2 regions of the Pseudoxanthomonas sp. CF385 genome follow, and region 1 is predicted to be linked to the other one. Evidence: riboswitches for the same ligand, from Rfam matches in the RefSeq annotation. Region 1 holds a riboswitch; the other holds the start of a gene.
What was found. A riboswitch is a leader RNA that binds a small molecule or an ion and turns the genes downstream of it on or off. The one in region 1 is predicted to bind cobalamin.
Positions count from the first base shown of each region.

Region 2: linked by a shared signal. The riboswitch ahead of btuB (TonB-dependent vitamin B12 receptor) and the one ahead of BLT45_RS01195 (ribonucleoside-diphosphate reductase subunit alpha) in region 1 are both predicted to bind cobalamin.

Region 1 is NZ_FNKZ01000001.1:273,278-279,172, reverse strand. It holds gene BLT45_RS01200 (2-oxoadipate dioxygenase/decarboxylase HglS) at 1-1,096, shown strand, start outside; cobalamin riboswitch at 1,363-1,582, shown strand; gene BLT45_RS01195 (ribonucleoside-diphosphate reductase subunit alpha) at 1,857-4,193, shown strand; gene BLT45_RS01190 (ribonucleotide-diphosphate reductase subunit beta) at 4,425-5,444, shown strand; gene BLT45_RS01185 (acyl-CoA thioesterase) at 5,616-5,895, shown strand, end outside.
Region 2 is NZ_FNKZ01000004.1:46,786-52,680, forward strand. It holds gene BLT45_RS17060 (phasin family protein) at 108-500, shown strand; gene bioD (dethiobiotin synthase) at 602-1,270, opposite strand; gene BLT45_RS17070 (TMEM175 family protein) at 1,275-2,000, opposite strand; gene BLT45_RS17075 (GAF domain-containing protein) at 2,083-2,568, shown strand; gene BLT45_RS17080 (TfoX/Sxy family protein) at 2,565-2,933, shown strand; cobalamin riboswitch at 3,035-3,255, shown strand; gene btuB (TonB-dependent vitamin B12 receptor) at 3,374-5,245, shown strand; gene BLT45_RS17090 (DUF3861 domain-containing protein) at 5,298-5,609, opposite strand; gene BLT45_RS17095 (PadR family transcriptional regulator) at 5,606-5,895, opposite strand, start outside.

The sequences.
Region 1 (5,895 bases):
CATGCATCCGGTGGGCTACTACGACCTCACCGTGGCCGGCGTGCCGGTGCATGCGACCGCGTTCCGCCCACTGACCGAAGCCGCGCTGGCCGCCAACCCGTTCCGCATCTTCACCTCGCTGCTGCGCCTGGAGCTGATCGCCGACGCGACGCTGCGCGCGGAAGCCGAGGCGATCCTGGCCAAGCGCGACATCTTCACCGCCGGCGCGCGCGCGCTGGTGGACCAGGCCGAACGCGACGGCGGGCTGGACGATGCCGATGCGCAGCGCTTCGTTGCCGAAGTGCTCGAGACCTTCCGCTGGCATGGCGACGCGACCGTCTCGCTGCAGACCTACCGCGCGCTGCACGGTCTGCACCGGCTGGTCGCCGACGTGGTCAGCTTCCGCGGCCCGCACATCAACCACCTCACCCCGCGCACGCTGGACATCGATGCCGCCCAGGCGGCGATGCTGGAGCGCGGCATCCAGGCCAAGGCGTTGATCGAAGGCCCGCCGCGCCGCGCGGTGCCGATCCTGCTGCGGCAGACCAGCTTCAAGGCGCTGGAAGAGGAAGTCGCCTTCCCCGACGCCACCGGCACGCTGGTGCCCGGCAGCCACAGCGCGCGCTTCGGCGAGATCGAACAGCGCGGCCTGGCGCTGACGCCCGCCGGGCGCGAGCTCTACGACCGCCTGCTCGCGCAGGTGCGCCAGGCCGGCGGCGCCGGCAACACGTCGGCGGACTATCCGCAGCGGCTGGCGGCGGCGTTCGCGGCCTTCCCCGATGATGAGACCACGCTGCGCCGCGACGGACTGGGGTACTTCCGTTACCGCGTCACCGCGACCGGCGCTGCGTTGCCGGCCGCCGAGCGAGCGGCGATGACGCCCGACGCCCTCGTCGCGGCCGGCCATGCCGTCGCCGATCCCATCGTCTACGAGGACTTCCTGCCGGTCAGCGCGGCGGGCATCTTCCAGTCCAACCTCGGCGGCGGCGAACAGCGCGCCTACGACGCGCATGCGAACCAGGACGCGTTCGAGACCGCGCTCGGCGCGACGATCCACGACCCGTTCGCGCTGTACGCGCAGGCACAGGACGCTTCGGTCGCCGCGCTGCGCGGCTAAGGCTTCATATGCCCTCTCCCTGCGCCAGCGGGGAGAGGGTGCCGAAGGCGGGTGAGGGGCGAACGGAGTCCCACCCCCAACGCGTTTAGTCGGCAAAACGTTCGCGATCTTGGTGTCGCGCGCGGATCATCATCGCGCCTGCCCCTCATCCGCCGTTAGGGCACCTTCTCCCCGCAGGCGGGGCGAAGGAGAAATCCGTGAAACCCGCGCCAGTCCGACACCCGCTGTTCCACACAACATTTGGTGTTGACGCTTCCGGCATGCCCCACTATGTTGTGGCCGTCGGTTCCGGTGGTCGCAAGCCACGGGATTAAAACGGGAAGCCGGTGACGCGTTCGCGCCACTCCGGCACTGCCCCGCAGCGGTAATTGGGAACGAACCCGCCACCAGCACTGGGGCCTTGCCCTGGGAAGCGGCGGACGTAGGAAGAAGGCACGTCCTTCCCGCCCATGAGTCCGAAGACCTGCCGACAGCCGCGCGTAGCACACCGCGCGGTGCCGGCCGCGGAATCTCCGGGGGGAGAGGGCTGGCGAAGCAGGGCACGCCGGTCTTCCGTCCGCGCGATCTCGCCCCCTGCGACGCCGCTTCCCCACTGTGATCCTCCATCCGGCCTTGCGCAGCCCCGCGAGGGACGGGCCGCCGCGTGCACCACGCATGGAGGATTCTCGTGACCCAGATCGACAGCGCCGTCGCCGACGCCGGCACCACCCCGTCCCAGAAGGACGCCTTTTCGCTGACCCCGCCGCCCACCGCCACCGCGATGAGCGTGACCAAGCGCAACGGCGGCCGCGAGCCGGTGGACCTCAACAAGATCGTGCGCGCGGTGCAGCGCAACTGCGAAGGCCTGCACGCCATCGACCCGATGCGCGTGGCCACCCGCACCATCTCCGGCCTGTACGACGGCGCCAGCACGCGCGAACTGGACGAACTGTCGATCCGCACCGCCGCGCTGCTGACCGGCGAGGAACCCGAATACAGCCGCCTGGCCGCACGCCTGCTGGCCGGCTACATCGTCAAGGAAGTCACCGGCCAGGAGATCCACGCGTTCTCGCAGTCGGTCACCCGCGGCCACGAAGTCGGCCTGATCAACGACCGCCTGCTGAACTTCGTACAGACCAACGCACGCAAGCTCAACGATGCGCTGGACGCCTCGCTCGACCTGCACTTCGACTACTTCGGCCTGCGCACGCTGTACGACCGCTACCTGCTGCGCCACCCGCACACCCGCAAGGTCATCGAGACGCCGCAGCAGTTCTTCCTGCGCATCGCCTGCGCGCTGAGCGAAGACGTGCCCGAAGCGCTGGCGCTGTATCGCCGCATGGGCAACCTGGACTACCTGCCCAGCTCGCCGACGCTGTTCAACAGCGGCACCACGCACGAGCAGCTGTCCTCGTGCTTCCTGTTGGACTCGCCGCAGGACACGCTGGAGTCGATCTACGCCAAGTACGGCGACATCGCCCAGCTGAGCAAGTTCAGCGGCGGCATCGGCGTGAGCTACACCCGCGTGCGTTCGCGTGGTTCGCTGATCAAGTCCACCAACGGCCACAGCAACGGCATCGTGCCGTGGCTGAAGACGCTGGATTCCTCGGTCGCGGCGGTCAACCAGGGTGGCAAGCGCAAGGGCGCGGCCTGCGTGTACCTGGAAACCTGGCACGCCGACATCGAAGACTTCCTGGAGCTGCGCGACAACACCGGCGACGAAGCGCGCCGTACGCACAACCTCAATCTGGCCAACTGGGTGCCGGACCTCTTCATGAAGCGCGTCGAAGCCGACCAGGAATGGTCGCTGTTCGATCCACGCGTGGTGCCTGAACTGACCGACCTGTATGGCGCTGCGTTCGAACTGGCCTACACGCAGGCCGAAGCGCAAGGCAAGGCGATGAAGACCACGTCCGCTCGCAAGCTTTACGGCCGGATGATGCGCACGCTGGCCGAGACCGGCAACGGCTGGATGACCTTCAAGGACAAGTGCAACGCCGCGAGCAACCAGACCCTGCGCGCCGGCAACGTCATCCACCTGTCGAACCTGTGCACGGAAATCCTGGAAGTCACCTCGGCGGAAGAAACGGCGGTGTGCAACCTCGGCTCGATCAACCTGGGCCGTCACTTCGATGACGATGGCTGGTTCGATTTCGACAAGCTCGCCGAGACCGTCCGCCTGGCCGTGCGCCAGCTGGACCGCGTGATCGACCTGAACTTCTATCCGATCGAGACCGCGCGCCGCGGCAACCTGCGCTGGCGCCCGGTGGGCCTCGGCTGCATGGGCCTGCAGGACGTGTTCTTCAAGCTGCGCCTGCCGTTCGACAGCGCCGAGGCGCGCGCGCTGTCGGCGAAGATCGCCGAGACCATCTACTTCCACGCGCTGGAGACGTCGGTGGAACTGGCGCAGGAACGTGGCCGCCATCCGTCGTTCGCCGACACGCGCGCCGCCAACGGCGAGCTGCAGTTCGACGCCTGGAACGTGGTTCCGGAGAACGCGGAACGCTGGGATACCCTGCGCGCGCGCATCAAGGAACACGGCCTGCGTAACTCGCTGCTGATCGCGATCGCGCCGACCGCCACGATCGCCTCGATCGCCGGCTGCTACGAGTGCGTGGAGCCGCAGGTGTCCAACCTGTTCAAGCGCGAGACGCTGTCGGGCGACTTCCTGCAGGTCAACCGCTACCTGGTGGACGAGTTGAAGAAGCTCGGCCTGTGGACGCCGGAAACGCGCGATGCGATCAAGCTGGCCGAAGGCTCCATCCAGGGCATCGCGCAGATCCCGGACACGCTGCAGCAGGTCTATCGCACGGCCTGGGAACTGCCGATGCGCTCGCTGATCGACATGGCTGCCGGCCGTGGCGCCTTCATCGACCAGTCGGCCTCGCTGAATCTGTTCATGGAAAGCCCGAACATCGGCGCGATGTCGTCCATGTACATGTACGCATGGAAGCAGGGCATCAAGACCACCTACTACCTGCGCTCGCGCCCGGCCACCAAGATCGCCAAGACCACGGTCAGCAGCACGACGGCCGCAGCGCCGAAGCGCGACTACACGCCGACGGAGGCCATCGCCTGCTCGCTGGAGAACCCGGAAGCCTGCGAGGCCTGCCAGTAACCGCTCCCCTGCGTCGACCCCGGTCGACGGACCCTGGAATCGGAACACGGATGTTCCCGGCGCATGGATGCGCCAGCTTCTGATTCGAGCCCCTCTCCCATCGGGAGAGGGGTTGGGGTGAGGGTACGGCGACATCACGATGTGTCACCGCCGCTACTTTCGCCGCACCCTCATCCGCCCTTCGGGCACCTTCTCCCGGCGGGAGAAGGAGAACCACGAGAACACCGCACCATGTCCGCACACCCCAAGCAGATGCTGCTAGACCCCGGTTTCGAACTGACGCTGCGCCCGATGCGCTACCCGCAGTTCTACGACATGTACCGCGACGCCATCAAGAACACGTGGACGGTGGAGGAGATCAATTTCCAGATCGACATCACCGACCTGCATGCCAAGATGACGCCGGCCGACCGCCACCTGATCCACCGGCTGGTCGCCTTCTTCGCCACCGGCGATTCGATCGTGTCGAACAACCTGGTGCTGAACCTCTACCAGCACCTCAACGCGCCGGAAGCGCGCATGTACCTGTCGAGGCAGCTGTACGAGGAAGCGCTGCACGTGCAGTTCTACCTGACGCTGCTGGACAACTACCTGCCCGACCCGTCGGAGCGCTTCAAGGCCTTCGCCGCGGTGGAGAACATCCCGGCGATCAAGAAGAAGGCCGACTTCTGCTTCAAGTGGATCGACAGCATCCAGGACCTGAAGCGGATCGAGACGCGCGACCAGCGCCGGCAGTTCCTGCTCAACCAGATCTGCTTCGCCGCGTGCATCGAAGGGCTGTTCTTCTTCGCCGCCTTCGCCTACGTCTACTTCTTCCGCTCGCGCGGCCTGCTGCCCGGCCTGGCCAGCGGCACCAACTGGGTGTTCCGCGACGAGAGCTGCCACATGGAGTTCGCGTTCGAATGCGTGCGCACCGTGCGCGAGGAAGAGCCGGACCTGTTCGACGATGTCATGCAGCAGCAGGTCTACGACATGCTGGAGGAGGCCATCGAGTGCGAGGTGCAGTTCGCCGAGGACGTGCTGTCCGGCGGCGTGGCCGGCATCTCCACGCGCGACATGCGCCAATACCTGCAGCATTGCGCCGACCAGCACTTCGCCAAGCTGGGCATGCCCAAGCGCTACGACGTGCGCAACCCACTGCCCTTCATGGAGCTGCAGGACGTGCAGGAGTTGACCAATTTCTTCGAGCGCCGCGTCTCGGCCTACCAGCTGGGCGTGCAGGGCGAAGTCGGCTTCGACCACGCGTTCTGAGGCGTCGCGATGGCTGACGTGGGAGCGACGTAAGTCGCGATCTCTGCAACGACACGTCCTCATGGCATCCGAAGGCAGCCGTGCGCTTCTCCAGCCTTGTCGCGACTCACGTCGCTCCCACAAGGGCTTGCGCTATGCTGCCGCCGGGAGCACGCGAACCGGAGCACCACCATGACTGAACTGGCCAACGCCGAAGCGCGCCCGCTCGAGGCCCGCCTGCTGCACATGGTCTTTCCCGACCACACCAACCACCTGGGCACGCTGTTCGGCGGCCAGGCGCTGGCGTGGATGGACATGTCCGCCTTCATCGTCGCCTCCCGCTACGCCCGCTCCACGGTGGTCACCGCGCGCTCGGAGCAGGTGGACTTCAACCAGCCGATCCACAAGGGCGACCTGGTGGAAGTCGTCGCGCGCGTGGTGAAGGTCGGCCGCAGCTCGATGAACGTCGACG
Region 2 (5,895 bases), on a different contig from region 1:
CGGCTCCTGACCGTTCGTCGGATTTCCATACGCCAGTTATTGCACCGCAACATGGATCGTCTTATGCTGCGCCGCAACAGATGGGAATCCCCTTTTAGGAGCACGCCATGACCACGCAATTCAACGAAAGCTTCAGCCAGTTCACGCACCAGTTCGCCGCTGCCGCCTCGCGCGCCAATCGCCTGGCCCTGGAAAGCGCCGAGACCGTGTTCGGCGTGCAGCTGAAGACCTTCGAAAAGAACATCGACGCCACCACCGCCTTCTTCGGCGAGCTGGCCGAGACCCGCGACCTGGACGGCTACAAGAACCTGTGGCCGAAGGGCCTGCAGGTCGCCAAGGACAACGCCGAGCGCGTCGTCGCCGCCAGCCAGGAAGTGTTCGGCCTGAGCCTCAAGACCGGTGAGGCCTTCGGCCAGCTGGTGAAGACCCAGTTCGAAACCGCGACCGACAACGTCCAGGCCTCCGTGGCCAAGGCGACCAAGGCCGCGAAGGCCAAGTAAGCCCGCTTCAACCGGTTATTGCGCGGCCCTCCCCTCCCTCCGCGCAAACCCGACCCGGCAGCCCCCACGCTGCCGGGTTTTTTATTTTCCGCGCCGCCTTCCTACACGGGAATCGCGATGTGCCGGCTGAGCAGCGTGGGGTCGATGTCCGGCGCATGCGGCAGGCGTCCCCAGCAGGGCACGGGCATGCGCGCGGACAGCAGCGCGAAGTTCTCGTCGCGACGCGCCATCTCCGGATCGACTTCGTTGGCGATCCAGCCCACCAGGCGCGCACCGTCGTCCTGGATCGCGCGCGCACTGAGGCGCGCATGGTTGATGCAGCCCAGCCGCATGCCCACCACCAGCACCACCGGCAGACGCAGTTCCTGCACCAGGTGGCGCTGGTCCAACGTGGCGGTCAGCGGCGCGGCCCAGCCGCCGACGCCTTCCACCAGCACCATGTCGGCCAGCGGATGCAGCCGCTCGAAGGCGGACACCAATACGCCCAGCTGCACGTCCACGCCGGCGTCGCGCGCGGCGATCTCCGGCGCGAGCGGCGCGGGCAGCGCATAGGGGTTCACGTCCTCGTACGGCGGCACGGGATCGCTGGCGGCCTGCAACGCGAGCGCGTCCTCGTTTCGCCATCCCCCCGGCGTCGCCTCGCAGCCGCTGGCGACCGGCTTCATGCCTACCGCGCGCAGCCCGCGGGCGCGGAACGCGTGCAGCAGCGCAGCGCTGGCGACGGTCTTGCCCACGCCGGTGTCGGTGCCGGTGACGAACAGCCTGTCCACCGGCCTAGCCCTCCACGCGTTCCGGCCAACGGCGTGTGCCGAAACGCTGGCCCCACACGTGGACGAACCCGGTGAACGACAGCAGGAAGTACACGCTGCCCGGCATGGCGACCTGCCAGGAACGCGAGTCTTCGGTCAGCAGGCCGGCGATCGCCACCGACAGCAGCCCGACCAGGACGAAGTACGCATGCGAGGCGAACTCGCCCGCGGCGTTGGCGGCGGCGTCGCCATCCAGCCCCAGCCGCGCGCGCGCGCGCCATGCCAGCGCGTACAGGCCGCCGATGCAGGCGGACATCGATGCGAACGCCAGCCCGTAGAAGGTGAACATGAAGGCCAGCGGGCGGGCGCCATTGGCGTCGTTCAACGGCATCGGCAGCCAGCCGTTGGTGATCCACGCGAAGAAGGTGCCCAGCAGCAGGCGCAGCGGATACACATAGACCAGCACCAGGAACACCAGCAGCAGGCTGAGCAGCGTGGCCGGCACCGTGCCGAGGCGGTAGCGCCGGCTCCAGCGCACGTGCGCGTACCAGAACATCGCCACCATCGCGAAGCTGGCGGCGAATGCGGGCACGTTCTTCAACGCCTGCAGCAGCGCGCCGATGCTGTCCGGGATGCGGTCCACCGAGATCACCAGCAGGGTCACCGCGAACGCGAAGGCCGCGTCCACGAACGCTTCCAACCGGGTCACACCGTGGCCGCGCCACGCGGCTTCGTCATCGCCTGCCTTCATGCTCACCCTTCTCCCCGTCGGGTCCGCCGCTGGAATGCATCATATCGGGCCGCCGCGAGGGGCCGGGAGTAGAATCGACGACATGTCATTCGCCTCCCAGACGCTCACCGGCAGCAAGCCGGAACAATACGCACAGCTGGCCGAACAGGCCCGTGCCCTCTTGGCCGGCGAACCGGACCGGATCGCCAACGCCGCCAACCTGGCCGCACTGGTCTACCACGCCCTGCCCGACTTCAACTGGGTGGGCTTCTACTTCTTCGATGGCCGGGAATTGGTGGTCGGTCCGTTCCAAGGACTACCAGCCTGCGTGCGGATCCCGTTGGACAAGGGGGTCTGCGGAGCCGCCGCACGCACCCGCCAGACCCAGCGCGTGGACGACGTGGACGCCTTTCCGGGCCACATCGCCTGCGACTCCGCATCGCGCTCGGAATTGGTGGTCCCGCTGGTGAAAGGGGGCGAACTCGTCGGCGTGCTCGACCTGGACAGCCCCCGCCTGGCCCGGTTCGATGCGGACGACCAGGAGGGCATGGAACGCATCGCCGCCATCTTCCTGGATTCACTGACATGACAGGCACCAAGCTGCGCAACATCGGCCCCAAATCCGCCGCCTGGCTCCGCCAGGTCGGCCTGCGTACGCAGGAGGACCTGGAGTCGGTGGGCGCGGTCGAGGCCTTCATCCGGGTCAAGCGCGCGGGGTTCCGGCCCAGCCTCAACCTGCTGTACGCGCTGGAAGGCGCGCTGCTGGACTGCCACTGGCAGCAGCTGCCCGAGGCGCGTCGCGGCGAACTGCTGGTGGCCTACGATGCCGCCGCCGCCCTGCTGCCGCCGCCGCGCGGCCGCCCGGCCGCCGGTCCGGTGACCACGACCCACACCGAGCCGGAAGAAGACAGCGGTCCTTCGCTGAACCTGTTCGATTCGCGCGGCGACGACTGATCGCACGTCGTAGCGTCGCGCTTGCTCGACGCCGCACACCCTCCGTTGCCGGAAAGCACCGGAGCAAGCTCCGCTCTACGTGGCGGACGGATGCTTCCCGTATACTGCGCGCGCTTTCAGGTGACCCGCGCCTCGTGCCGGGTTGAAACGGGAAGCCGGTGACCCGCCCCATGGCGGCATTCCGGCGCTGCCCCCGCAACGGTAGGCGAAGACAGCCGCGGCATCGGCCACTGTGCGTCCACGACGCATGGGAAGGCGCCACGGCGGAGTGCCCTGCACTCGTTCGCAAGCCCGGAGACCGGCCTGGGAGTCCACTGGTTGCGATGCGGAGGGCGTCGCGGCGTGCCGCGCCGCTTCGCCCGCGCTGTCCGCTCCGCTTCCCTTTCCATCGCGACTCCACGCCGAAGAATGCGCGCGGGGCGCGCGATGGAGTTGTTCCGATGCAGAGCCGTAGTGTTTCCTCCCCTTCCCTGTTGGCCCTCGCGGTCGCGATGGCGCTGCCGTTCGCGGCGCAGGCGCAGGACGCCACCAACCTCGACGAGGTCGTCGTCTCGGGCACGCGCACCGAGGTGTCCGTCGAAGACAGCCTGGTCCCGGCCCAGGTGATCGGCCGCGATGCGATCCAGCGCAGCCAGGCGCGCTCGCTGGGCGAACTGCTGCAGGGCCGCGCCGGCATCTCGATCGCCAACCAGGGCGGCGCCGGCAAGATCACCACGCTCAACCTGCGCGGCGCGGAGTCCGACCACGTGCTGGTGCTCGTGGACGGCGTGCGCATGGGCTCGGCGACCGCCGGCCTGCCCGCGCTGCAGGACCTGCCGATCGACCAGATCGACCGCGTCGAAATCGTGCGCGGCCCGCGTTCGAGCCTGTGGGGCTCGGAGGCGATCGGTGGCGTGATCCAGGTGTTCACCCGCCGTAACACCGGCAAGGTGCGCCCGAACTTCCGCATCGGCGTGGGCAGCGACAGCACCCGTGAAGCCAGCGCCGGCATCGGCGGCGGCAACGCGCGCGGCTGGTTCGGCGCCGACGTGGCGTACACGCGCACCGACGGCTTCAACGCCTGCCGCGGACGCGGGCCGGACCCGAGCATCCCGTTCGACTTCGGCGCCGGCTGCTTCACCGACGAGCCCGACCGCGACGGCTACCGCAATACCTCGGCCAACCTGCGCGGCGGTTATTCGTTCACCGACACCTTGACGCTGGAAGCCAACGCGCTTCGCGCCGACGGCGAGAGCGAATTCGACGGCAGTTTCACCAACCGCTCCGAGACCGTGCAGCAGGTGCTGGGCACCAAGCTGCGCTATGCGCCCAGCGAGAAGGTCAACCTGCTGCTGAGCCTGGGCCGCAACGACGACAAGTCCGATGACTTCCTCGACGACGTGCAGTCCGGCTACTTCGAGACGCGTCGCTACGTGGCCTCGCTGCAGGGCGACTTCAGCGTGGCGGCGAACCAGCTGCTGACCGCCGGCATCGACTGGCAGGACGACAAGGTGGAAAGCGCCACCGATTTCGACGTCACCCAGCGCGACAACCTGGCCGGCTTCGTCGAGTACCAGGGCCGTTTCGGCGCGCACCAGCTGCAGGCCAGCGTCCGCAACGACGACAACGAACAGTTCGGCAACCACACCACCGGCAGCTTGGGCTACGGCTTCGGCTTCGGCAACGGCCTGAAGCTGACCGCCAGCGTCGCGACAGGCTTCAAGGCACCGAGCTTCAACGACCTGTACTACCCGTTCTTCGGCAACCCGGACCTGAAGCCGGAAGAATCCGAAAGCGTCAACGTCGGCATCGCGCAGTACGCGGACACCTGGAACTGGACGTTCAACGTCTACCAGAACAAGGTGGACCAGCTGATTTCGTACGACGCGTCGATCTTCCTGCCCAACAACATCGACGAAGCCCGCATCCGCGGCGCCGAGTTCACCGTCGACGTCACCCTGGCCGGTTTCGACGTCGCTACGCAGTTGAGCCACACCGATCCGCGCAACCGGTCGGCGGGCGCCAACCACGACAACCTGCTGGCGCGCCGTCCGCGCAACACCGCGCGCATCGACGTGGACCGCGCGTTCGGTGCGTTCCGCACCGGCGTGACGTTCAACGCCGCGGGCGAGCGTTATGACAACCTGGCCAACACCGATCGCCTGGGCGGCTACAGCACGCTGGACCTGCGCCTGGAGTACGCCATCGCACCGGCCTGGACGCTGCAGGCGAAGGTGGGCAACGTGTTCGACCGCGCGTACGAAACCGTCGCCTGGTACAACCAGGCCGGTCGCACCTACGGCCTGAGCCTGCGCTACCAGCCGACCGAGTAATACGCCGCCACGGCGCTTGAAACGAAAAAAGCCCGGCGATGCCGGGCTTTTTTCATGCAGGTTCCGCAGGTGCGGATGGGCCTTGCTTGAGTGTCTTCATGAAATCGCGGAAATGCGGGGCGAACTCGGCGAAGAGAGGATGGCCGCGGTTCTCCAGCATCACCTCGCTGAAGAGCTTCAGGCCCACCGCCAACGGCGTGGCCGCATCCGGGGGCAGATCGTCGCGCTGGCGCAACCGCGCGACGATGGCGAACACGTCGTCGTGGTTGCCCACCTCGAAGCGCAGCGGTGCGTCGTAGGTGGACGCTGCGCCTTTCGCATCCGCCAGGTGCTCGAGGGTGACGCGGTAGCGGTGCTGCTTCATGGCGTGTCCTCCGTGGCGCGCGCAGGGGCGCCAGTGTCGCGACCGATGTCCACCGCGGCACGGTCGATCGCATCGGCGATGCGCTGCAGGGCCTCGGTGTCGGGCGTGCCGTCGGTGAAGCGCAGGCGCAGCGCGGTCTTCAGGTTCTCCATCGCGCGCTCGATCTCGGGCGCGCGCCGGGCGAGCGCGTGGCGGCGGCCTTCGCGCAGGCGCATCAGCAGCGCATCGAGATGCTCGCGCCGCGACTGCAGCTGCACGCACCCCTCGGAGGTGATGCGGTACTGGC